DNA from 3 places in the Sphingomonas sp. AC411 genome. Region 2 is predicted to be linked to each of the others. Evidence: riboswitches for the same ligand, from Rfam matches in the RefSeq annotation. Region 2 holds a riboswitch; each other region holds the start of a gene.

Region 1 (8,000 bases), 2.1 Mb from region 2:
CGCGTCGATTGCCGACACCGTGTCGAACATCGAGCCCAACGTCGTCTGGGCCGACGACAACAAGACGTTGCTCTACGTCGAGAAGGACCCGGTCACGCTGCGTGGCTACCGCGTGAAGGCGCATGTCCTCGGCACGCCCGCCGTCAGCGATCGGCTGCTGTACGAGGAGAAGGACGACACCTATTCGATGGGCGTCTCCCGCACCGCCGATGACAAGTTCGTCTGCATCGGCGTGAGCAGCACGGTCAGCGACGAGCAACGCTGCGCCCCCGCCGCTGCACCGACCAACTTCACGATCGTCGCACCGCGCGCACGCGAGTTCCGCTATAGCGCGGATCACATCGGCAACCGCTGGATCATCCGCACCAACCGGAACGCGAAGAACTACAAGCTCGTCACCGTCGCCGACGCCGATCTGGCCAAGGGCACGGCCGCATGGCGCGACCTGACGCCCGCCAGCGACACCGTCTTCATCGAGGGGTTCAAACCGTTCGACGGGTTCGTCGCGATCGACCAGCGCGAGGGCGGCAACCGCATGATCCGCGTGCTGAACGATGCCGGCAAGTCGACCGCGGTGACTGCCGACGAACCCGCCTATCGCATGTCGCTCGACGTCAACGAGGAAACGTCGACGCCGTGGGTCCGCTACACCTACGGATCGCTCGTGACGCCTACCACCACGTATGAGGTCAACGCGAAAACCGGCGAGCGCCGCGTCCTCAAGGTCGCCCCGGTGCCGGGATACGACCCCGCAAAATACGTCACCGAACGCGTCTGGGCGCCCGCGCGAGACGGCACGCGGATCCCTGTCTCGCTGGTCTACGCCAAGGGCACCAAGCGCGACGGCACCGCGCCGCTCTTCCAATACGCCTATGGCAGCTACGGCATCTCGAGCGACCCGGCCGTCGATCCGGGCCGGATCGGCCTGCTCGATCGCGGCGTGGTCTACGCGATCGCGCATATCCGTGGCGGGCAGGAGATGGGCCGCGGCTGGTATGACGATGGGCACCTGCTCAACAAGAAGAACAGCTTCACCGACTTCATCGACGTCACCCGCTATCTCGTCGCGCAGAAATACGCCGCGAAGGATCGCGTCGCGGCGATGGGCGGCAGCGCAGGCGGGCTGCTGATGGGCGGCGTCGCGAACATGGCGCCGCAGGATTACAAGCTGATCATCGCGCAGGTGCCGTTCGTCGATGTCGTCACGACGATGCTCGACGCGTCGATCCCGCTGACCACGTTCGAGTACGACGAGTGGGGCAACCCCGCGCAGAAGGCGTCGTACGACTATATGCTGAGCTATTCGCCGTACGACAACGTCAAGGCGAAGGCGTATCCGGCGCTGTATGTCGGCACCGGACTATGGGACAGCCAGGTGCAATATTACGAGCCGACCAAATGGGTCGCCAAGCTCCGCGAACTGAAGACCGACACCACTTCGCTGCTGTTCCGGGTGAACATGGAGGCGGGGCATGGCGGCAAGTCCGGCCGGTTCGAGCGTTATCGCCAGAATTCGGAGTGGCAGGCGTTCATGCTGCAACAGCTCGGCGTCGCGAAATAGCACGCCCGTTGGCACGCCCGTTGGCACGCGACTGAAAGCAGGGTACCGATCGCGCGGGATGCGGCTTCCAGCCGTTTCCCGTGATCGCGTCGGTGCCCGGAAGGGCTTGATTGGGAATGCGGTGCGGACGGTTCGCCGTCCTATGCCGCGGCTGTCCCTGCAACTGTAAGCGGCGAGCGAGACGCACGAGCCCTCTCCGCGAGGGCAGCCACTGGGCCGCAAAGCCTGGGAAGGCGTGCATCGAGCAACGACCCGCGAGCCAGGAGACCTGCCGGCGTCTGGTCGCTCTTGTCCCGGTCCAGGGGTGGCCGAGGCACGGTGAACGCCGCCTGCGTGACACTGGCTGAGCGACGACCATGTGGCGGGGGCCGCATCGGCGTCGTGCGTCGGCCGCTCATGGCGTCCGGTCGTCGTATGTCCCGGCCGTTCGCGGCAGGCCCCGGTCCTCGTCGGACGCTGCGGGGTTTGTGCATGACGACTTCAACATTCGAAAGACCGGCGCGGGTTTCGACTCGCAAGCGCATCGGCTGGCTGTTCGCAGGCCTGATCGCGGCCAATATCGCCGCCTGGGGCTGGGCATTCTCGCTGTTCCACGCGCAACCCTCATGCTCGGCACGGCGTTGCTAGCCTGGGGATTGGGCCTGCGCCACGCAGTGGACGCGGACCACATCGCCGCGATCGACAACGTGACCCGCAAGCTGATGCAGGACGGCCAGCGCCCGATCGCCGTCGGCTTCTGGTTCGCGATCGGCCACTCCGGGATCGTGCTGATCGCCGCCGTCGCGATCGCGCTCACCGCCAGCGCGCTGTCGCAGTTCGAGGCGTTCAAGCAGGTCGGCGGCGTGGTCGCGACGATGATCTCTGCGCTGTTCCTTTTCACGATCGCCGCGATGAACCTCATCATCCTGCGCTCGGTCTGGCGCACCTTCGGCCACGTCCGCGGCGGCGGCACCTATGTCGAGGAGGATCTCGACCTGCTGCTCGGCAGTCGCGGCCTGCTCGCGCGGCTGTTCCGCCCGATGTTCCGGCTGGTGACCCGAAGCTGGCACATGGCCCCACTCGGCTTCCTGTTCGGCCTCGGCTTCGATACTGCCACCGAAGTCGCGATCCTCGGCCTTTCCGCGAGCCAGGCCGCCGACGGTCTCTCGATCGGCACGGTGCTCGTCCTCCCGGTGCTGTTCGCGACCGGCATGGCACTAATCGATACCGCGGACGGCGTCGTCATGCTCGGCGCGTACGAATGGGCGTTCGTGAAGCCGATCCGCAAACTCTATTACAACATCACCATCACGCTGATCTCCGCCATCGTCGCGATCGCGATCGGCGGCATCGAGACGCTCGCGCTGCTCGGGGCAAAGCTCGGCCTGACCGGTGGCATCTGGGATCTGGCAGCCGCACTCGGCGAGAACTTCAACGGCCTCGGCTTCGCGATCATCGGCCTGTTCGTGCTGTGCTGGGTCCTGAGCTTCGCCATCTACCGCTGGAAACGCTTCGACGAAATCGAAGTCGTGCACGGGTAGCTCGCTCCGTCCTCTCGATCCTCCCCCGCCAGGGGAGGTGGCTGGCACTCGCCAGACGGAGGGGGAGGACGGCGACCCCGTAGGTTCCGTGTCCTCCCCTCCGTCACCTGCGGTGCCACCTCCCCTGGCGGGGGAGGATGTCGGAAAAGCGATATGCGAATTGGCACGCCCCCGGAATTCCTCTAACCCCATCCGCGAGGCTCGGTTTCACCGAACCTCACAGATCGCGCCGGTGCCCGGAAGGGCTTGAATGGGAATGCGGTGCGGGAGGATGTCCTCCCAATGCCGCGGCTGTCCCTGCAACTGTAAGCGGTGAGCGAGACGCACATGCCCTTCGTTTCGGAGGGCAGCCACTGGGGAAACCTGGGAAGGCGTACGTCGAGCCTCGACCCGCGAGCCAGGAGACCTGCCAGCGCAATGGTCGCTCTTGCTACGATCCAGGGGATGGTCGCGGCACGGTACCTCCGTCTGAGCGACGAACGCGTGCGGCCGTCCGGTCGTGCGCGCGTATGCTTGCAGGAGAATACCAATGCCCGATCTTTCCCCCAATCTGGCCAAGGTCCCCGTCACTATCGTCACCGGCTTTCTCGGTGCCGGCAAGACGACGCTCATCAGCCACCTGATCCGCAACGCGAACGGCCGTCGCCTCGCGGTCGTGGTCAACGAATTCGGCACGCTCGGCATCGACGGCGACATTCTCAAGGGCTGCGCGATCCCCGATTGCCCGGCCGAAAACGTCGTCGAGCTGGCCAATGGCTGCATCTGCTGCACCGTCGCGGACGACTTCATCCCGACCGTCGAAACGCTGCTCGCACTCGACCCGCGCCCCGATCACATCCTGATCGAGACGTCCGGCCTCGCACTGCCCAAGCCGCTGCTGAAGGCATTCGACTGGCCCGCGATCCGCTCGCGCATCACCGTCGACGGCGTCATCGCGCTAGCAGATGCCGAAGCGGTCGCCGCCGGTCGCTTCGCCCCCGACGTGGCCGCGCTCGATGCCCAGCGCGCCGCAGACCCCAGCGTCGACCACGAGACGCCATTATCGGAAGTGTTCGAGGATCAGCTCGCCTGCGCCGATCTCGTACTCCTGACCAAGGTCGACCTCGCCGGCCCCGAAGGCGTCGCCAAGGCGCGCGCGGTGATCGCCGCCGAGTCCGCACGGCCGCTCCCGGTCATCGACCTGACCGACGGTGTCATCGACTCCCGCGTAATCCTCGGCCTCAACGCCGCGGCCGAGGACGATATCGCCAGCCGCCCCTCGCATCACGACGGCGAGGACGATCACGAGCATGACGATTTCGACAGCGTCGTCGTCGAGCTGGGCGAGATCGCCGACCCCGCCGACCTGACCGCGAAGATCGAGGCACTCGCCCGCAGTGCCGACATCCTCCGCGTGAAGGGCTACGCGGCGGTCACCGGCAAGCCGATGCGCCTGCTCGTCCAGGCGGTCGGCGCCCGCGTCCGCACGCAGTACGACCGCCCATGGCGCGCAGGCGAACCACGCCGTACGCAACTGGTGGTGATCGCCGAGCACGACCGCATCGACGAGGCCCGCATCAAGGCCGCGCTGGACGCCTGAGCCCCGATGCACGTCGTCTTCCGCGAGACCCACGGGCTGGAGGAAAGCGCGGTCCCGCAGGACCTCTCCCAATCCCCCGCGGATATCGTCGTTCTCTCCTTCTCCGACGGTGACCTCGGCGCATTCGCCGCGGGCTGGAGACGTGCGGACGCCGTCGGAAGCCGATTGCCGTCGCTACGCCTCGCGAACCTGAGCGCACTACAGCACCCGCTCTCGGTCGACACCTATGTCGAGCAGACGCTGGCCGGCGCCAAGGGCATCCTGATCCGGCTGATCGGCGGCCGCTCCTACTGGAGCTACGGCCTGCAACAGGTCGAAAACCTCGCGCGGGGGAACAACATCGCGCTCGCCGTCCTTGCCGCAGACGGCCGCGTCGACACGCGCCTCGACGCCGCCTCGACGATCCCGCTGTCGACGCTCCGCCGCCTGGCTCATCTCTGCGACACCGGCGGCGCGGTTGCGGCGCAGGCGGCACTCGCGCAGTTCGCGCTAGCCGCCGGTTGCTATGCCGGCCCGGTCACCGGAGTCCGTGCGATCGCCGATGTAGGCGGCTGGCAACCGCACGACGGCGCGACGTGCCCGGCCGCGTTCGCGATCAACGCGCACCGCCCTCGCGTGCTGATCGTGTTCTACCGCTCCTACCTGACCGCCGCAGACCTCCACCCGATCGAAGCGCTCCACGCCGAACTGACGGCGCGAGGCTTCGACGTCATCGGCCTCTTCGCGCCCTCGCTCAAGGCACCGGATGCGGCCGGCTGGATGGGCCACTGGGTCCGAGCTTTGAAGCCCGCCGCGATCGTCAACGCCACCGCCTTCTCCGCACGCGGCGCGAGTGAGACGACCCCACTCGACGCCGCCGATGTCCCCGTCTTCCAGGTCGCGCTGGCCACCTCCGACCGCGCCGCCTGGGCCGGCGCCACCCGCGGCCTGTCGCCTGCCGACCTCGCCATGCACGTGGTCCTTCCCGAAGTGGACGGCCGCCTCTTCGCCGGCGTCGCCAGCTTCAAGGAAGCCGCGGCGAGGGACGGCGACCTCGAATACACCCGCCGCGAACACCGCGCCGACCCCGCGCGCATCACCGCGATCGCTGCGCGGATCGAAGCCTGGACGAACCTCGCCAGCAAACCCATCGCCGACCACCGCATCGCGATCGTCCTCTCGACCTACCCCGGCAAGACGTACCAGATGGCGCACGCCGTCGGCCTCGACGCACTCGCCTCCACGCAGGCGATCCTCGCCGACCTCACCGAAGCCGGCTACGCGATCACGCCCGACGCAACCGATCTGGCTACCTCGCGCATTCACTGGCCGCTCGCCGAGTACCGCAAAGCCCTCGCGCACCTCCCCGAAGCTCTGCAAAAGGACCTTCAGGAAACCTGGGGCGATCCAACCGAAGACTTCGCTTTCACCGCGATCGACCAGGGCGGGGCACTCGTCGCCCTCCAGCCCGAACGCGGCCGAACCGAGCAACGTGCGGAGGAGTATCATGACCTCTCGCGCTGCCCCTGCCACGCCTATGTCGCCTTCTACCTCTGGCTCCGCACGCGCGGCACCGACGCGCTGGTCCATGTCGGCGCGCACGGCACGCTCGAATGGCTGCCTGGCAAGTCGGTCGCGCTGTCCGAGGCCTGCTGGCCCGAAGCGCTCACCGGCGCGATGCCCGTCATTTACCCGTTCATCGTCAACGACCCCGGCGAAGCAGCCCAAGCCAAGCGCCGCATCGGCGCGGTCACGCTCGGCCACGTCCCGCCACCGCTGGAGCGCACGCGCACCGGCGCCGGCCTCGGCCGCCTCGAAGCGCTGCTCGACGAATTTTCCAACGCGGACGGCCTCGATCCAGCCCGCCGCGACCGCCTGCAACGCGACATCCGCGACGAGGCCACCGCCACCGGCCTCGCCGCCACTCTAGGCCTCGACGACGCGCAGTCCCAAGCCGACGCGATCACCCGCATCGACACCTTCGTCTGCGACGTGAAGGAAAGCCAATATGGCGACGGCCTCCATATCTACGGCCGCGGCGACCAAGGCGAAGCCGAACGCGCCGGGCTCCTGTCCGCGCTCCAGGGCAAACGCATCGCGTCCGGCCCCTCCGGCTCCCCTTGGCGAGGCCGCGCAGACGTCCTCCCCACCGGCCGCAATCTCTACACCACCGATCCCCGAGCAGTCCCGTCGCGCGCCGCGCATACCCAAGGCGTCAAACTCGCCGATGAACTCGTCCGCCGTCACCTACAGGACCACGGCGACTACCCCCGCAACCTCGTGGTAGATCTCTGGGCTTCCGCGACGATGCGGACAGCCGGCGAGGAGTTCGCGATGGCGCTCCACCTGCTCGGCGCGGAACCGGTGTGGGACATGCAGTCCGACCGCGTCACGGGCGTCGAGATCCTGCCGCTCGCCAATTTCGACCGCCCCCGCATCGACGTCACCCTGCGCGTATCCGGCCTGTTCCGCGACGCCTTCCCGACGCTTTGCACGATGTTCGGCCAAGCCGTTCGCGCGCTCGCCGCACGCGACGAACCGCAAGACTGGAACCCGTTCGTCGGGAAACCCTCCACCGCCCGTGTCTACGGTCCCGAACCCGGCCGCTACGGCCTGAGCATGGGCGACGCCGCCGAAACCTACACGCCGGAAGCGCGCCTCGCCGCGGGTCAGGCGTGGCTGTCGGCGTCGAGCCACGCGCTCGACACTGATGGGGAGGGCGCCAAGGCAACTTCGATCCCACCGGCATCCGCGACCGTGTCGCCGCCGCCGACGCCTTCGTCCACGTCCAGGATTTGCCCGAAACCGACCTGCTCCTCGCCGCAGACTATGCCGCGCACGAGGCCGGCTTCGCTGCCGCGCAATCGGTCGCCGGGGGTAACGCCACCCTCTACCATCTCGACGCGAGAGACCTGACCCAGGCCAAGGCCCGCCCGCTCAAGGAGGAAATAGCCCGCGTCGTCCACGCCCGTGCCGCGAACCCCGCCTGGGTCGACGGCATGATACGCCACGGCTTCCGCGGCGGTGCGGAGATCGCCGCCACGCTCGATCATCTTGGCGCCTTCGCCCACCTCGCCAGTGCGGTCCGCCCCGAACTGATCGACCTCTATTACGACGCCACGCTCGGCCGCGACGACGTCCACGCTTTCCTCGCCGAAGCGAACCCCGGTGCGCTGGCGGCAATGCAGGCGCGGTTCGCAGCGCTCCACGCCGCGGACCTGTGGCCGACCCGCCGCAACTCGATCCTCGCAGCGCTGGACCTGCCGGCATGACCGGGTTCGTCGTCAAGGGCTGGTGCCCCGACGCGTGGCGCCCGATGATGGCCGGCGACGGCCTGCTCGTTCGCGTCCGCCCGCAGCTC
Region 2 (8,000 bases):
AGACGCGCACGGACGGTCCCCGCGCCTGCAGTGGCGAGCCGATCGAACTGCACTGCGGAGACCTGATCTGCGGCGGCGTAGGTTCGGGCGGCGGCTTCGGCCGGCGGGACGCTGCGAAACAGATGGCCCGGATCGACCGAGAGCCAACCGCTGACGATCCAAGCGATCAGGAAGCCGCCGCCGACCAGTCCGGCCAGATGGTGCCACAGCATCCAGCCGCGATAAGGCGACGCGCGGCCACCGCTGAACCGGTGCCGGCCGAGCCGCGTCCGGAGGATTCCGATCCACATCCCCGCGACGGCGGCGGCGATGCACGGTCCCGAAACCCACATCACGATCTGGCGCCATGCCGCGTTATCCTGCCGCAGAACGGTCGGGTACAGCCAGTGCGGCACCGAACCGAGCCAGTTCCACAGCCGCTCGCGCCGGGTCGTCGACTGCACCACGCTGCCCGTCGAAGAGGAAACGTAGAGTTCGCTCCCATGCGAATCTGCGAGCGTCACCTTCCACAAGGGGCGATGCCGGTCGAACCCGCCGGCCACGGTCCACTGGTCACGCGTCAACCGCTCGGTGTCGGCTACGGGCGCCTGCCCGAAGCGGCGAGCGATGCGCGCGGCATAGCCGGCATCGACCTCGGCAAGCGTGGCCCCCGGTGCGCGGCGATCGTGCGCCGCTCGCCCTCCCATGTCTCGATCCGCCAGACCGGCACATCGTCGCGCATTTCGAGCAGCAGCTCTCGTGGCCATCGCCCGGCATCGAGCGGCGGCGGCACGTCCACCGCCCGCCAGTCGATCGGCTCCGCGCGGGCCATTTGCTCGGCTGGCGTGAGCGAGGGGTAGGGGACGTAGATCATCACGAGCCCCGACGAAAACCACATCGCGAACAGCAGGCAACTCGCAATCCCGATCCAGCGGTGCACGAGATAGAGCCAGCGCCGGCCTAGCTTGGCGAGCGATGCGGGGCGGCGGCTAGAAACCGGCACGGAGCGAGACGTCCACTGAACGAGGACGGCCCAGGACCCATTGCTGTACCCCGTAGCTGTTGATCGCATAGGCCGCGTCGAACAGGTTGTAGACGTGAAGATCCACGGCGACGCGCGGGGTCATCGCATAGGACAATGTGGTATCGACCGTCACATATCCGGGGATCCGGAAGTCGTTGGCATTGTCGGAGAATCGGCGGCCGACATAGCGCAGCCCGGCGCGGGCCTGGACGGCCGGCGTGGCGGTCCAGCGCAGCCACAGGTTCGCCATCGTCTCGGGCACCTCGGGCGGGGTGTTGCCGGCGTAGTTCGCGGTCTCCGACATGAAGTCGTCGAACCGGGCGTTCAGAACGCTGCCGTTCGCATCGAACCCGAAACCCCTTGGCAGATCGATCGAGACCGCGGCCTCGATCCCCTTGGCGGATCGCTGCCCGACCTGCTCGATCGGGCTGGTCGGCGTGAGTTGCGCCAGCAGCCCCGTCTTGACGATGCGGTACGCCGCCAGGGTCGCGGTGCCGCGGCCGTCGAGGAACACCGCCTTGGCGCCGACCTCGACCTGATTGCCGACGGCGTTGCTGAACTGGGCTTGCCCGGTCGAATAGGTGGTCAGCGTGCCCAGTGGATCGACCCCGGTCGCGTACTGGGCATAGAGCGAAACGGTGGGGATCGGCTGGTAGACGCTGCCGACGCGCCACGTCGTGTTGTGCAGGCGCTTGTCGAGCGCGAAGGCTTCGGTGGCGCCGTCGATCGTCCAGCGCTGGATCCGGTCGCGTTCGTAGCGGATCCCGCCGACGATCGAGACCTGCTCGCCCAGCTTCAGCCGGTCCTCGGCAAACATCGCATATTCGGTCGTCCGCGTCCGATAGCGTGGCGCGATCCCCTGCGTGTCGACGATGACGCCCGGATCGAAATCGTACGGATCGACCTCCGACACCTGCGACGCGGCCCCGAAATTATGCGAATAGGTCAGCTTGATCAGGTTAACGTCGAATCCAACGACGATGTCATTGGACAGGCCATCCGCGATCGGCGTGCGGACCGTCACGCTACCCTGATCGCCCCATTGCGTCTGGTCGTGGACGATGCCGGTCATGTCGGTGCGGTAGATGCTGCCGGGTGTCGCTGCGCCGCCACCGTTGCCATTCGGGCAGGCGCCATCGGTCGCGACCCAGCAATAGCTTTCGAGGTTGAGCCAGGAGCGTTTCGACGTCAGCCGATACGCCTGGTTGCTGACGGTCAGCGCCGTCGATGGTGTCCAGTCGACCTGGAGGCTGGTGCGGTTGTCGCGAAAGCGGACATAGCCGTCGCGCGTGTTGTAGTTGCGGCGTCGGTTGCCGTCGTCGAGCCGCCCGCCGATCAACGGCGTGCCGAAATAGCGCATCGGGTGCTGGCTGCCGTAATCGTCGCGAACCGTGACGGCGAGCGTATCGGTCGGTGCCCAGCGCAGCGTCGCGGACAGTGCGTAACTGCGCGATTGCCCTCGGTCGACATACCCGTCGGACCGGCGATAGCTGCCGTCGATGCGGTAGGACAGGTCTTCGCCTGCCGGTCCCCCGGCGCCTGCGGCGACATGGAAGGTGTCTTGCGAGCCATAGCCGATCTCGCCATCGATTTCGGTGCGCCGGGTATTCGGCTTGCGCATCAGCACGTTGACCGCACCGCCGAGCGCGCCTTGACCGTATAACACTGACGCAGGCCCGTTGAGGATGTCGATCCGCTCGACCATCCACGGATCGGTCGGGAAAGTAAGCGTCCCGGCCGCAGGAAACAGCCGCACGCCGTCGATCAGCTGGAGCACCGACCCCTGGCCGCTGAACCCCCGTGCCGCGAGCGCTGTGCCGCCATTGCCGAGATTGCCGACGCTGGTGATGCCCGGCGCGCGGCTTTCCGCATCGGCGATCGCCATGTCGCCCCGCGCGCGGATCGTGGCGCCGTCGATGACCGACAGCGTCGCCGGCGTCTCCAGCGGCGACAGGTTGAGCCGACTGGCCGTTCCGTTGGGCACCGTCAGATCCGCTTCATGGCGGCCCGTCACCAGAATGTCCTCGGATGTGGGTTCGGCGGTTTGCGCATTGGCCGCCGCCGGCAGCCCGATGACAAAACCGGCGGCGATGCAGGCGTAGTGGCGTTTCCGTCGTGCGCCGATCGTGATGTTCATGGTCTTCATACCCCGATGAAGGGCGAAGAAGACGGATGGACGCGAAACAGGCCGCGTTCGGACTGTCCGGCCGCGTGCATGCAAGCAGCCAGCCCGGAATCCCCGCCGGTGGACGTTATCGCGTCGGAGGCAGGTATCCTGGCTCGCGGGTCATGACGCCGGTCTGGCCTTCCCGGCGGGTCCTACCGCCAGTGACACTCGTCGACCGTCGCTCGCCGCTTACAGTTGCGGGGGCAGCGCCGGCCTGGGACCTGGTTCCTAAAAGGAGATCCGCACCGGCTTCCCGTCTTAGCTTCGGGACGATTGCGCGACCGAAGAACCTCGACGCGCCCCGTGTCCCAGCTTCCCGGAAGACGGTCAAGCGTCATATAAAGAATTCTTTATATGACCTTCTTTCGCCGATACTTAGCGTATGTCGCTCACGTCACGGGCCCGCCGAGCAGCTCGGCTACGGCGCCAATCGGGGTGGTGAGCGCCCGATAACAGAGCATCGCCGCGAAGCACGCCACCCCCATGCCGATGATCGTCAGGCATATGAACTGCAAAGCCGATGAGTGGCGTTTGCTGCGATCGGCCCGCTGGATTACGTGCCTGCTGAAGTCTTCGCGGATCTGGCTTCGCCGATCGACGTTTGCCGGACCACGCGCGGGCGGGGATTCGCTCAGAAGCGCGGCGACGCTGACCGGGTCCTGGGTCCGTACGCCGAAGCGACTGCCACCGCTCCAGACGACACGTCCGATGATCACGAGAGCCCCCGCCGGATATCGACATATGTGCCAATAGCCGGGGGCATCGCGCTGGAGACGAGAAGTCCCCGATCCGATACGTCATGGATACATCCGTTCGACCATTTGCCATTGACGTTCATCCGGCAGGATACGGACAGTTCTTTCAAGGCTGGCAATGTATACCCGATCTCACGACGTCATCATCGGCGATCGGTATCTCGAAGTTGCGGTGCTCCCAACCCGGGAAATATACGGAGCTGCGTGCGCGTTACCGGGCGAGTGCGATCAATTGAGCGATGCCGTTGGTACCGGTCTTGGCGACGATCGCGGCCCTGTGGTCCTCCACCGTCTTGGGACTGATGGCGAGTGCGGCGGCGATCGCCTGGTTATTGTGTCCCTTGACCAGCAGATCGAACACTTGGCGCTGGCGCGGTGTTAGCGTCGCGGTGCGTGCAAGCGCCGATCGCTGTGTCTTCGACCAGGCGACGCCTTCGCACACTGCGGCCAGCAGCCGATCCTCGTCGATCGGTTTTTCGAGATAGTCGAGGCCACCATAGCGCCGCACCGCATCGACCGCGTTGGCGGTCGTCGGCCATGCGGTCATGAAGACGATCGCGACGGTAGGGTCGACGGCGCGAACCCGATCGGCAAAGTCGAACCCGTCGATGTCGCCCATCATCACGTCGGTGACGATGCAATGCGCGGGTGCCTGCCCGTATACCGCAAGCAGCGGCACAGGATCGAGGAACGGCTCGGCGACATGGCCGTGGCGACCGAGCAACCGGGCGACGGCAGCACCGAGATCCCGATCGTCATCGACGACATAGACGAGTCCGCGGGTAGGATCGGTCATTCGGTTTCACCCAGCAACGGGAGGAGGATCGTCGCACGGGTTTCGCCGGTGTCATCGCTTGCTCTGGTAAGGCTGCCGCCATGCGCCTCGACGATCGCGCGGGCCACGAGGACGCCGATACCCATGCCAGGCTGTGGACTGCGATCGGGGCGAGATCGGTTCGTCACGACGATACGGGCTTTGCCGTCCTCGCTTGTCACGTCAAGCGACACCTGGCCGTCGCCGCGGGCCTGGATGGCATTGCGCACGAGGTTGACGATCGCCTGCGCCAGTTCCACTTCCTGGGCGAGTACGACGAGGTCCGGGTCGACCGTTTCGATTGCGAGCGTCACTCCCCGGGATTTCGCTTCGGGATGTGCCAACGCCGCGACGGTATCGATCAGCGCCGCCAGCGGTAACGGCGTCGGTTCGTCGACCGCTCTTCCCCCGAAGCGCCGCAATCGACGGACCAGCGTGGAGAGCGCGGCTGCCTTGCGATCGATCAACGCCGCGGTCGTGGCGATCTCTGGGTCGGCCGAGACGGTGATCTCATGCAGGTGCTTGGCCTCGATCGCCAGTGTGGACAAAGGTTGGCTGATCTCGTGGATGACCGCGACCGACATAGCGCGCAACGTCTTCAATCGCTCGGCCTGGAACAGCAGGCGATCCCGGCGTTCGAGATCGCCGCGCGCTCTGGCCTGCGCATCGGCGAAGCTGCCGGCGAGATACCCGACGACCATGATCGAGGCGAGGCTCATATGCAGGGCCAGCCGTTCGTCCATCCGCATCGGCATTGCGGTGCGCGGCAGCACGATCGCGGCGACGACGGCGATGGCAAGCCAACTCGCGGTGCGGCCGGATCGCAGGCCTATCCATGCGACCGCCAGCAGCACGGGCGTATGGGGCGTCCCGAGGCCGATTTTCGCGAGCAGGATCTCGGTTCCTATCGAGGTGGCTAGAACACCGACGGCCTCGATCACGGCGGATGTCCGTGGCTTCTCCGGCCGCGATGCGGTGCCGGACAGGAATTCGGCGAGCCAGAGCAGCGGCGGCGTGAGCAGCAGGACCCCCAGCAGGTCGCCGACCACGAATCCGGTCAGCGACGTCACCACGTCGCGCAGCCCGGAAACGCCGGTCAGGTCGGGACGCAGCAACGACCATGGCAAGGCGGCCAGGGCCGCGGCGATCGGTGCGCCGACCGACGCAAGCCCGAGCGGCATCGGCGCCACGCTCATGCTCGTATGGGCACGGCCCGCGACATGGCGAACGAGCAGGACGACCAGGCCATAAGCTAGCGGCGGCCTGATGACTCCGGTCAGGTGGATTGCCCATTCTGGAGAACGGAGATCGATCACGCCCGTCGTGCACTGCACCAGAATCTCGGCGATTATCAATCCCGGGAGCAGCCGGGGACCGCGCCGCCATAGCAGCGCCATGCGGAAACCCGCCGCGGGATAGAGCAGCGAATAGAAGCCCCGACCGCCCCATTCCGAGGCGATATGGTGCGTCACCCAGAACGCCACCGCGTAGCCGAGCAACCATGGCAGATCGGGAAGGGATACGCGAAACGGGGCAGGGACGGGCGCGCGCGGAGTCATTGTCGGCTGTTTGCACGATCGAGCCGCTGTCGCCTATCCGGGCAATTCCCTGAACGCGGGTCCCTGAACGCGGGTCCTTGAACGCGGGGCCCTGACCACGGGAACGGTCAGGACGGGGCTGGTCGGCTGTCAGCCAGCGCGCGGCGGAGCGCGGCGACTTCGGTATTGAGAGCCGCCAGACGGTCGGGCGTCATCCCCGATCGCTCCACGATCAGCGGCCCCAGACATCCGGTCTCCGCCCAGCGGGCCTTGCCGGCGCCGGTCAGGCGCACCCGGACCTGGCGTTCGTCAGCAGGGTTGCGCACCCGCGTCACCAGCCCGGCGGCCTCCAGCCGCTTCGCCAATGGCGTGATGGTGCTCGGCTCGAGCGCCAGCCGGTCTGCGATCGCTCCGATCGAGCAACCGTCCTCCGCTTCGTTCAGCGTCTGGAGAACGAGAAACTGCGGGTAGGTGATCCCCAGCCGATCGAGCACCGGCTTGTACGCGCGGTTTATCGCGATGGTCGCGGCGTAGAGCGAGAAACAGAGCTGATCATCTAGCGGCAGCGGATCGGGCACGGCAGGACTCCTTATCCGCATCGATTAGCACAAAAATGATTATCGCAACAAATTGTACTGGACGCCGGCATCGAGACTCCCTAAATCCCTTATCGCGATAACAAACACGGAGATACATCATGTCGGTCGACGTCAAGTACACCACCGAAGCCACCGCAACCGGCGGTCGCGACGGTCATGCGCGCTCGCAGGACGGCCGTTTCGACGTAGCGCTTTCGACCCCGAAGGAACTCGGCGGCGCCGGCGGCAACGGCAGCAATCCCGAGCAGTTGTTCGCGGCAGGCTATTCCGCATGCTTCATCGGCGCACTGAAGGTCGCCGGCCAGCAGCTGAAGATGAAGATCCCCGACGACGTCTCGGTCACTGCAAAGGTCGGCATCGGGCCGCGTTCGGCCGGTGGCTTCGGCATCACCGCCGATCTTACCGTCTCGCTGCCGGGTATCGAGCGCGATCAGGCGGAAAAGCTGGTGGAGGCGGCGCATCAGATTTGCCCGTATTCGAACGCGACGCGCGGCAACGTCGATGTAGGCCTGACGCTCGCCTGACATTCGCTAGACGATCCGGGCCGACGACCCGGGTGTGCGAACGATAGGGAAGGGGGCAGCCAGACTAGACGGCCCTCTTCCCGACGCGTCCCACGCCCGTTTAGCCGTGTCTTCGATAAGGTGCGGATAGTTCGGACGCCTGCCGAGTTATGCGTCCGATGATCAACGGCTAGGTCGCTACGTCATGGCATCACCGCGCTATTCGGCCGCCTGTCGGTTTCGGCCTCGGCGGGATCGCAACCAATCGATCGGTCATTCCGGCGTCGCGCGCGGAGGTGATCTCTGCGGTTGGATCGGCATGCAGCGCTAGTCTCCAAAGGAGGACGCATCGTCGCGATGATGAAGACAAGATCAGGGAGATCAGGTCTGTCAGGATGGACCTGCCGTCGGGATTAGCGCTCCCGACATCGCTCCGGCGTTGATAGCGCCTGTCCCCGCACCCGATAATATCCCGGCGAATGACGCGGTGATGCCGGCAAAGATAGTGTCGACGTTCTGGAACGATTTGCATGGTCAAGGTCTTGTCCATCCGACGCGGTCCTTCGTCGCGCATTGGTGGATATCGATAGACCCGGAACATCAAGGCCTAGTCGATAATGT
Region 3 (8,000 bases), 2.1 Mb from region 2:
GAAAAACCATCGATTTCAGCCGCGCGATCGTTTGCACCTTGCTATGCATAGAACCCCCCAATATTGCGTCATCTACCTATGCTCGCGATTAGAGCGAAAAGCCAATTGCAATCGAGGAAGGTTCGGCGTCTTCGATTGCATGCCGCTACGGACGCGGCGGTCCTTTCCAGCGCTGGACGAGGCCTGCCATCACCAGATCGACCGAATCCATCTCAGCGGCGATGCGCTGATGGAGAAACCCCGCGGCATCCCGGAACCGGCGGGCCAATGCGTTGTCCGGCACGATCCCGAGCCCGACCTCGTTCGACACCACGATGATCCGCCCTTCGAGCCGACCGATCGCATCCAGCAGCGCATCGGTCCGCGCCGCGATCGGCGCATCGTCGAGCAGCAGGTTGGATACCCACAAGGTCAGGCAATCGACGAGCAGGACGGTATCGATCGCGTCGGCGGCAAGCAGGGCGTCGGGCAGCGCCAGCGGTGCCTCGATGGTCTCCCACCGGTCGTCGCGATCGGCGCGGTGGCGCGCGATCCGATCGGTCATCTCGCCATCGAACGCCTGTGCGGTCGCGACATAGACGAGCTTGAGTTGCTGGGCCGTCGCGATCGCCTCGGCGGTTTGCTGCGCATGACGGCTCTTGCCCGAGCGCGCGCCACCGAGCACGAACAGGCTCTTACCGAACGCCGCTCCAACTGATTGCACCATGTCATGTCCTTCGTGCTTGCGGCCGCCACCCGGAATGACGATGACGCCGCGAAGATCAAGCAAAAGCCCATGGGACTGACGACGGAATGAAGGCCCTGCGCATCCATGGTGGACGGATCGACATCGCCGCCACCTGCTATCCGGGTGCGCCTCAGCCGTGGCTCGATCTGTCGACCGGCATTAATCCATGCCCCTGGCCCGCCGACCGCGCGCCACCGGTCGATCTGCAACAACTACCCTCCCCGGCCGCCATCCGCGATCTCGAAGCGGCCGCGGCGGCGATGTTCGGCGCCAGCGTGGATCGGGTCGTCGCCTTGCCGGGCAGCGAGATCGGCCTTCGCGCGCTCGATAGCCTCGACCTGCCGTCGCCGGTCCGCTTCGTCACGCCCAGCTACTCCACGCATGAGGATGCGATCGGGGGTGCGACACCGATCCCGCGCGACGCGATCGACACCGATCCGCGACGGCACGCTCCTGTTGGCCAACCCGAACAATCCCGACGGTGCCCTCGATACGCCCGATCGACTGTTGCGGATCGCCCGGTGCGGCACGTGGCTGGTCGTCGACGAAGCCTTTGCCGATATCGCACCGGCGTTCAGCCTCGTCCCGCGTCTCGATCCCGACGACCGGGCGATCATATTCCGTTCGTTCGGCAAGTTCTTCGGGCTCGCGGGCGTGCGACTGGGCTTCATGATCGCGCCGCCCGTGCAGGCGGAAGCGATGCGGCGTCGTTTGGGCAGTTGGCCCGTCTCCGCGCTCGCGGTCGCCTACGGCACGGCGGCCTACCGGGATACCGCGTGGATCGCGGAGGCTCGGCGATCAATCGTCGCGCGCGCCGGCCGGCTTGACACGCTGCTCGGCCGGCACGGTCTGCAAAGCCTCGGCGCGTGCCCGTTGTTCCGGCTGGTGGAAAGCGACGATGCCCCAGCGGTTTTCGAACGCCTCGCGCGATCGGGTATCCTCACGCGTCCGTTCGATCATGCGCCGCGCTGGCTCCGCTTCGGCGTGCCGGGGGACGACGCCGCATTCGACCGCCTCGACCGGGCTCTTGCCGATGGCTGAGCCGATCGCAGCGCTGGCGATCCTGGTGGACGTGGTGATCGGCTGGCCGCCGGCGCTTTATGCCCGGATCGGTCATCCGGTCGGCGGGTTCGCGCGCGTGATCGGCTGGGCGGAGACGCGCTGGAATATCCCCGCCGCATCGAGCGCCCATCGTCGCGCCGCAGGAATCGCGACATTGGCCTTGGTCGTCGCCATCGCGATTGGAGTGGCGTGGGCGACGACGCTGCTCGCCCGTCACGCGCTGGGCTCGGCGGCATGGATCGCGATCGGCCTCATGGCCGCGCCGGGGCTAGCGATCCGCAGCCTGTACGATCATGTCGTTCCGGTGGCACGTGCGCTGGCCGCGAGCGATCTCGAGACTGGCCGCGCGCGCGTCGCGATGATCGTGGGCCGTGACGTCGCCTCGCTCGACGAAGCCGGCGTCGCACGCGCAGCGATCGAGAGCCTTGCCGAGCGTGTGTGACGGCGTCGTCGCACCGCTGTTCTGGCTGCTCGTCGCGGGGCTGCCGGGACTGTGGGCCTACAAGGCGATCAACACGGCCGATAGTCTGATCGGGCATCGCGAGGAACGTTGGCGCGCGTTCGGCTGGGCGGCAGCGCGGATCGATGATGTCGCGAACCTGATCCCCGCGCGGCTCAGCGGCGTGCTGCTGTGCCTTGCCGGGCTCGGCGGATGGCGGACGATGTGGCGCGACGCGGGGAATCACGCGTCGCCCAACGCTCGGCTGGCCCGAAGCGGCGATGGCCGGCGCGCTCGGCCTGCGGCTGGCCGGGCCGATCGCCTATGACGGGGTCAGCGTCGCCAAGCCGTATATCGGTGACGGCCGTGCCGACGCGACCGCCGTCGATCTTCGCGCCGCGCTCGGCATCTGTCGCCGGGCGTGCGCGCTGCTGTTCGTCATCGTCGGAGGGATCGCATGGGCGCTCTGATGCTTCAGGGGACCGGCTCGGACGTCGGCAAGTCGGTGCTGGTCGCGGGGCTATGCCGCGCGTTCGCCAATCGCGGGCTGTCGGTTCGCCCGTTCAAGCCACAGAATATGTCGAACAACGCCGCCGTCACCGCCGATGGCGGCGAGATCGGCCGCGCGCAGGCGACGCAGGCGATCGCCTGCCGGGTCGAACCCAGCGTCGACATGAACCCGGTGCTGCTCAAGCCTCAGGGCGACCGCACCTCGCAACTGATCGTCCGCGGGCAGGTGCGCGGCACGCTTCGCCGCAGCGCGCTGGCGCGAGGGACGCGAGGGATTACTGGTCGACGTGCTCGACAGCTTTGAGAGGCTGTCGGCAGGCTGCGATCTCGTCGTCGTCGAAGGCGCGGGCAGCCCGGCGGAGATCAACCTGCGCGCCGGCGACATCGCCAACATGGGGTTCGCGCGGGCTGCCGACGTCCCCGTGGTGCTGGTCGGCGACATCGACCGCGGCGGCGTGATCGCGGCGATCGTCGGCACGCGCGCGGTGATCGATCCGGCAGATGCGGCGATGATCCACGGCTTCCTGATCAACAAGTTCCGCGGCGACCCGGCGCTGTTCGACGACGGCTATCGCGCGATCGAAGCGCGGAGCGGATGGCGCGGCTACGGCGTCGTGCCGTGGCTGGCCGACGCGGTACGGTTGCCGAGCGAGGACGCAGTGATCCTCGAACGCCCCGCCGCCAGTGCCCAACGCCGCGTCACGATCGCCTGCCCGATCACGCCGCGGATCGCCAATTTCGACGACCTCGATCCGCTTCGGCTCGAGCCCGGTGTCGCGTTGGTGATGGTGCCGCCGGGCACACCGATCCCGGAGGTCGACATGATCGTGCTCGCGGGATCGAAGGCGACGATCCCCGACCTCGCCTTCGTTCGCGCGCAAGGCTGGGACATCGATATCCGCGCGCATCACCGCCGTGGCAAACCGGTGCTCGGGCTCTGCGGCGGCTATCAGATGCTCGGTCGCAGCATCGCCGACCCTGACGGGATCGAGGGCCGGCGGGGCGCGTCGACGGGCTCGGGTTGCTCGACATCGACACGGTCCTCACCGGCCGCAAGACGCTGGAAAGGGTGCGCGGCCGGACGCAGGGCGCGGCGTTCGAGGGCTATGAGATGCACATGGGTGCTACCACCGGCCCCGCGACCGCACGCCCGGCCGGCCACCGCGCCGATGGCAGCCCCGAAGGCGCGACGAGTGCAGACGGGCTGGTGTCGGGCAGCTACGTCCACGGCCTGCTCGCGCTCGCGGAGCAACGCGCGGCGTGGCTTGCGCGGCTCGGCGTCGCGTCCAGCGGACCCGATCATAGCGCGTCGATCGATGCCGCGCTCGATGCGATCGCCGCAACGCTCGAGCGGCATGTCGATCTCGATGCGCTACTTGCGCTAAGCGAGCGCGCCGGCCATCGCCAACGCGACTAGCAGCCCGATCTCGACGATTTCGATTCCCGCGCCATGCGCGTCGCCGGTCACGCCGCCGAGCGTCTGCCGGAACCATGCCGCGACGCCGAGCACGAGCAGCGGGAAGGCGATGAGCGCCGGCTCCCCAACTGCGGTGAGCGCGAGCAGCAGGCCCCATCCCAGCAGATCGCGCGCGCGTACCGCGCCGACAACCGCAGCGCCGAGCCCGCTGGGCCGCAGTGGCGGCAACAGTCTCGCCCATGCCAGCGGCCCCATCCTCGCCGCGAACGGCACAAGGACCAGCCCCAATCCACCCCTACGGCATGCAGCAGCACGAGCTTGGCGAGCATCTGACCGGCGATCGCGACGACGCCGAAGCTCCCGATATGCGGATCGGCCATGACAGCAAGCAGGCGCGTCCGATCGCCATGCGCTGCGCCCAGCCCGTCGGCGAGGTCGGCAAGCCCGTCGAGATGCAGCGCCCCCGTCACCGCGATCCAGGTCAGCAGGGCAGCACAGGCCCCCATCCACGGATCGACCAGCGCACCCAGCCATCCGGCCGCAGCGACGATCAGGCCGATCACGAGACCGACGATAGGGTAGAACCGGATCGCCGCGGCGAAATCCGCTGGCCCCATTTCGACCCGCGGCATCGGCAGGCGGGTCAGAAAGCCGAACGCGATGATCAGCCCTTTCACGTAGCCAGCCCGACGATCTGCACGGTCCGCGTCGGGCCCGGCCAGATGCGCAGCGAGGCCAGCGCGGCATAGGGCAGGTCGAACGCCCAGATCTGCCGTCGATCGAACCCGCACAATTCCGCGAGCGCCGCCCGGATCGCGCCGCCATGCGTCACCACCAATGTCGAAACCGGCGGCATCGCGGTCAACGCCTTCGCGACCCGGTCCTGCAACGCGGACCAGCGTTCGCCATCCGGCGGTGGTGACGCATCGGGATCGTCGTAGAATGCGGCCAACTCGGCGGGGTATATCTCGGCTGGGCTCAAACCGTCCCAGGTGCCGAAGTCGAGTTCCCGCCAGCGTGGATCGACCTCGACCGAAACGCCGCGCGGCTCACCGATCGCCGCCGCACAGACACGCGCGCGAACCAGATCGGACGCTGCGATCCGTTCCGCCGCGATGCCCTCCGCGCGTGCGACGCAGGCGGCGATCCCCGCCTCGGTCGCCGGGTCGTCGGTCCGTCCGAGCATTCGCCCCGCCACTTCGGGCGCCCCGTGCCGCATCAGGTGCAGCATGTACGCGCTCACGCCGCCGAAACGCCCGCCTCGGCGAACGTCGCCATCTCGGCATGCACGGCCAGCGCGGCTCGAACCAGCAATGTCGCGGTCGCAGCGCCGCTGCCCTCGCCCAGCCGCATCCCGAGCGACAGCAATGGTTCGATGCCCATTCGCTCAAGCAGAAGACGATGCCCCGGCTCGGCCGACACGTGCCCGGCAAGGCAATGCGCGAGAATGTCGGGGCACGCCGCCGCCAACGGCGCCATGGCCGCACAGCAGATAAACCCATCGAGCATCACCGGCAGGCCCGCCAGTCGCGCGGCAACCACCGCACCTGCAATCGCTGCCAGTTCGCGTCCGCCGAGCCGCCGCAAGATCTCGAACGGTGTGGTCAGCGCGTCCCGGTGCAGCGCGACCCCAGCTTCGACGACGGCGATCTTCCGTGCGATGCCCTCGCCATCGACGCCGGTACCCGGCCCTACCCAGTCGCTCGCCGACCCGCCGAAGCTCGCCAGACACAGCGCCGCGGCGGTCGTCGAATTGCCGATCCCCATCTCGCCGAGCACCACCAAGTCCGGCGCATCCGCGACCGCTGCCGCGCCAGCGTTGATCGCGCCGAGGCACTCCTCCTCCGACATCGCCGGGGCTTCGGTGAAGTCTGCGGTCGGCCGGTCGAGATCGAGCGATACGATCTTCAGCTCAAGGCCCGCCGCCCGCGACAGAGCGTTGATAGCCGCGCCGCCATGCTCGAAATTGGCGACCATCTGCGCGGTCACCGACCCGGGGAACGCGCTGACACCCCGCGCCACGATGCCGTGGTTGCCCGCGAACACAACCGCGCTACTGCGATCGAGCCGCGGCAGCGGGTTGCCTTGCCATCCGGCCATGAAGACCGCGATATCCTCCAGCCGTCCGAGCGAGCCCGGCGGCTTGGTCAGTTCCCCCTGCCGGGCGATCGCCGCGGATCGCGCCGTCGCGTCCGCCTGCGGCAAGCCGCGCAAGGCCGCCAGAAACGCGGCGGGCGTCGCGAATGCGGTCATTCGACGACAAACCCGGCGGGCGGCGTGCGGGTGATGAAATGGCCTTTCACGCCTTGCGGCCATTGCTTGAACGGCACCTGCCCGAACGCGCTCTCGCCGTAGAGCCGCGCGTAATCGAGGATCGCGCGCGCGGAATCCTCGGTCGGTTCGAACCGGCCGAGCACATAGCCGACCTTGGCGGGTGCGCGCAGGTGGATCGTGCAGAAATCCTGGCACGCGAACAGGCACGGCATCTCCTGCACCGCGACGTCGGCATAGGCCGGATCGCTTGCCTGCACCGTCTTCAGCGCCTGCGCGAGCCGCGCGCCGCCGCGCTGGCCCTGCTCGTCATCTCGCGCGTCGACGGAATGGCGGCATGTGTTGCACGCGACCACCGCGACGCCGTCTTCGACCGGCTTCAGCATGTCCGTTCCCGGACGGTAGTAACATGATGTGAACTTGGCATAGTTACCCCTTCGGACAGTCGATCCCGCATCGCGCGAGGGGCAAAAGGCGCACGCCTCCAGCCTCCGCGCGACGCGAAGCGATGTCGTCGCTCGGGGTGTTACCCGTCCGTTCGGCGCACCCTGGCCGGACGAAAGACGACCGCGACGGGCAGGTCTCCTGGCTCGCGGGTCAACGCCGTCCGCGCCGCCTTCTCGGGAGTATCCCAATCGGCATGAGGCACGATGGCTCGCCGCGTACAGTTGCAGGGGCAGCCGGGTGTTTCCGTTCCCATTTTCATTTCCCTACGCGTTGCCGCATCGGGAAAACCTGTCGCAGATCGAGCGATACGCGGGCGGTGCGTCGCGTGCAATACACGCCATCTCACCAAACCCTCCGTCATGCCGGGCTCGTTCCGGCATCCACCGTTTCCCAGGCTCGACAGGTTGGATTGCGCGGGACGGTGGCCCCCGGAACAGGTTCGGGGTGACGGAATGGGTGCCGTGCCGAAGCGTCAGAACTCCACGCCGGCCTGCGCCTTAATCCCGGACCGGAACGGATGCTTCACCTGCGTCATCTCGGTTACCAGATCCGCCCGCTCGATCAGTGCATCCGGCGCGTTCCGCCCCGTCACCACGACATGCGTCATCTCGGGCTTGGCCGACAGCACCGCCAGCACCTCGTCGACCGGCAGATACTCATACCGCAACACGATGTTCAGCTCGTCCGCCACGACCATCGCATAAGTCGGATCCGCGATCATCCGCTTGACCTCGTCCCACGCCTCGCGCGCCACCGCGATATCGCGCGCACGATCCTGCGTATCCCAGGTGAACCCCTCGCCCATCGGCTTGAATTCGCACAGGTCCGGGAACGCATCGAAGATCGCCTTCTCGCCGGTCGCCATCGCACCCTTGACGAACTGCACCACGCCGACTTTCCGCCCGTGCCCGATCATCCGCACCGCCATGCCGAACGCGGCGGTCGACTTGCCCTTGCCCTTGCCGGTGTGGACGATGATCAGCCCCTTCTCGATCGTCTTGCTCGCGACGATCTTATCGTGGACCTCCTTGCGCTTCGCGCTCTTCGCATTCTGCTCGTCGTCGGTCCGCATGATCATGTCCTCTCGCGCTCGCGCCCAGTACTGCCGATGGCGGATCGCGCCGCGC

Evidence for each region. Region 2 has a riboswitch for cobalamin ahead of AC0IX7_RS17010 (TonB-dependent receptor). Riboswitches for the same ligand answer to the same signal wherever they lie in the genome.
Region 1: it holds a riboswitch for cobalamin, as region 2 does, so the genes downstream of both, AC0IX7_RS06350 (HoxN/HupN/NixA family nickel/cobalt transporter) here and AC0IX7_RS17010 (TonB-dependent receptor) in region 2, are expected to answer to the same signal.
Region 3: it holds a riboswitch for cobalamin, as region 2 does, so the genes downstream of both, AC0IX7_RS06115 (DUF1636 domain-containing protein) here and AC0IX7_RS17010 (TonB-dependent receptor) in region 2, are expected to answer to the same signal.

What each region holds. Positions count from the first base shown of each region.
Region 1 covers NZ_CEEDAQ010000001.1:1,230,882-1,238,881, reverse strand. Annotated here, with positions in the region: gene AC0IX7_RS06355 (S9 family peptidase) at 1-1,561, shown strand, start outside; cobalamin riboswitch at 1,635-1,851, shown strand; partial or broken gene AC0IX7_RS06350 (HoxN/HupN/NixA family nickel/cobalt transporter) at 2,033-3,081, shown strand; cobalamin riboswitch at 3,295-3,509, shown strand; gene cobW (cobalamin biosynthesis protein CobW) at 3,611-4,660, shown strand; partial or broken gene cobN (cobaltochelatase subunit CobN) at 4,667-7,911, shown strand; gene AC0IX7_RS06335 (cobalamin biosynthesis protein CobG) at 7,908-8,000, shown strand, end outside.
Region 2 covers NZ_CEEDAQ010000001.1:3,310,089-3,318,088, forward strand. Annotated here, with positions in the region: gene AC0IX7_RS17000 (PepSY domain-containing protein) at 1-686, opposite strand, end outside; gene AC0IX7_RS17005 (hypothetical protein) at 578-982, opposite strand; gene AC0IX7_RS17010 (TonB-dependent receptor) at 969-3,140, opposite strand; cobalamin riboswitch at 3,252-3,478, opposite strand; gene AC0IX7_RS17015 (hypothetical protein) at 3,560-3,886, opposite strand; gene AC0IX7_RS17020 (response regulator transcription factor) at 4,137-4,721, opposite strand; gene AC0IX7_RS17025 (sensor histidine kinase) at 4,718-6,298, opposite strand; gene AC0IX7_RS17030 (MarR family winged helix-turn-helix transcriptional regulator) at 6,406-6,855, opposite strand; gene AC0IX7_RS17035 (organic hydroperoxide resistance protein) at 6,975-7,400, shown strand.
Region 3 covers NZ_CEEDAQ010000001.1:1,177,421-1,185,420, forward strand. Annotated here, with positions in the region: gene cobU (bifunctional adenosylcobinamide kinase/adenosylcobinamide-phosphate guanylyltransferase) at 146-706, opposite strand; gene AC0IX7_RS06080 (hypothetical protein) at 858-1,091, opposite strand; gene AC0IX7_RS06085 (aminotransferase class I/II-fold pyridoxal phosphate-dependent enzyme) at 1,127-1,768, shown strand; partial or broken gene cbiB (adenosylcobinamide-phosphate synthase CbiB) at 1,761-2,698, shown strand; partial or broken gene AC0IX7_RS06095 (cobyric acid synthase) at 2,686-4,155, shown strand; partial or broken gene AC0IX7_RS06100 (adenosylcobinamide-GDP ribazoletransferase) at 4,210-4,787, opposite strand; gene AC0IX7_RS06105 (histidine phosphatase family protein) at 4,829-5,398, opposite strand; gene cobT (nicotinate-nucleotide--dimethylbenzimidazole phosphoribosyltransferase) at 5,395-6,408, opposite strand; gene AC0IX7_RS06115 (DUF1636 domain-containing protein) at 6,405-6,812, opposite strand; cobalamin riboswitch at 6,985-7,180, opposite strand; gene cobO (cob(I)yrinic acid a,c-diamide adenosyltransferase) at 7,346-7,951, opposite strand.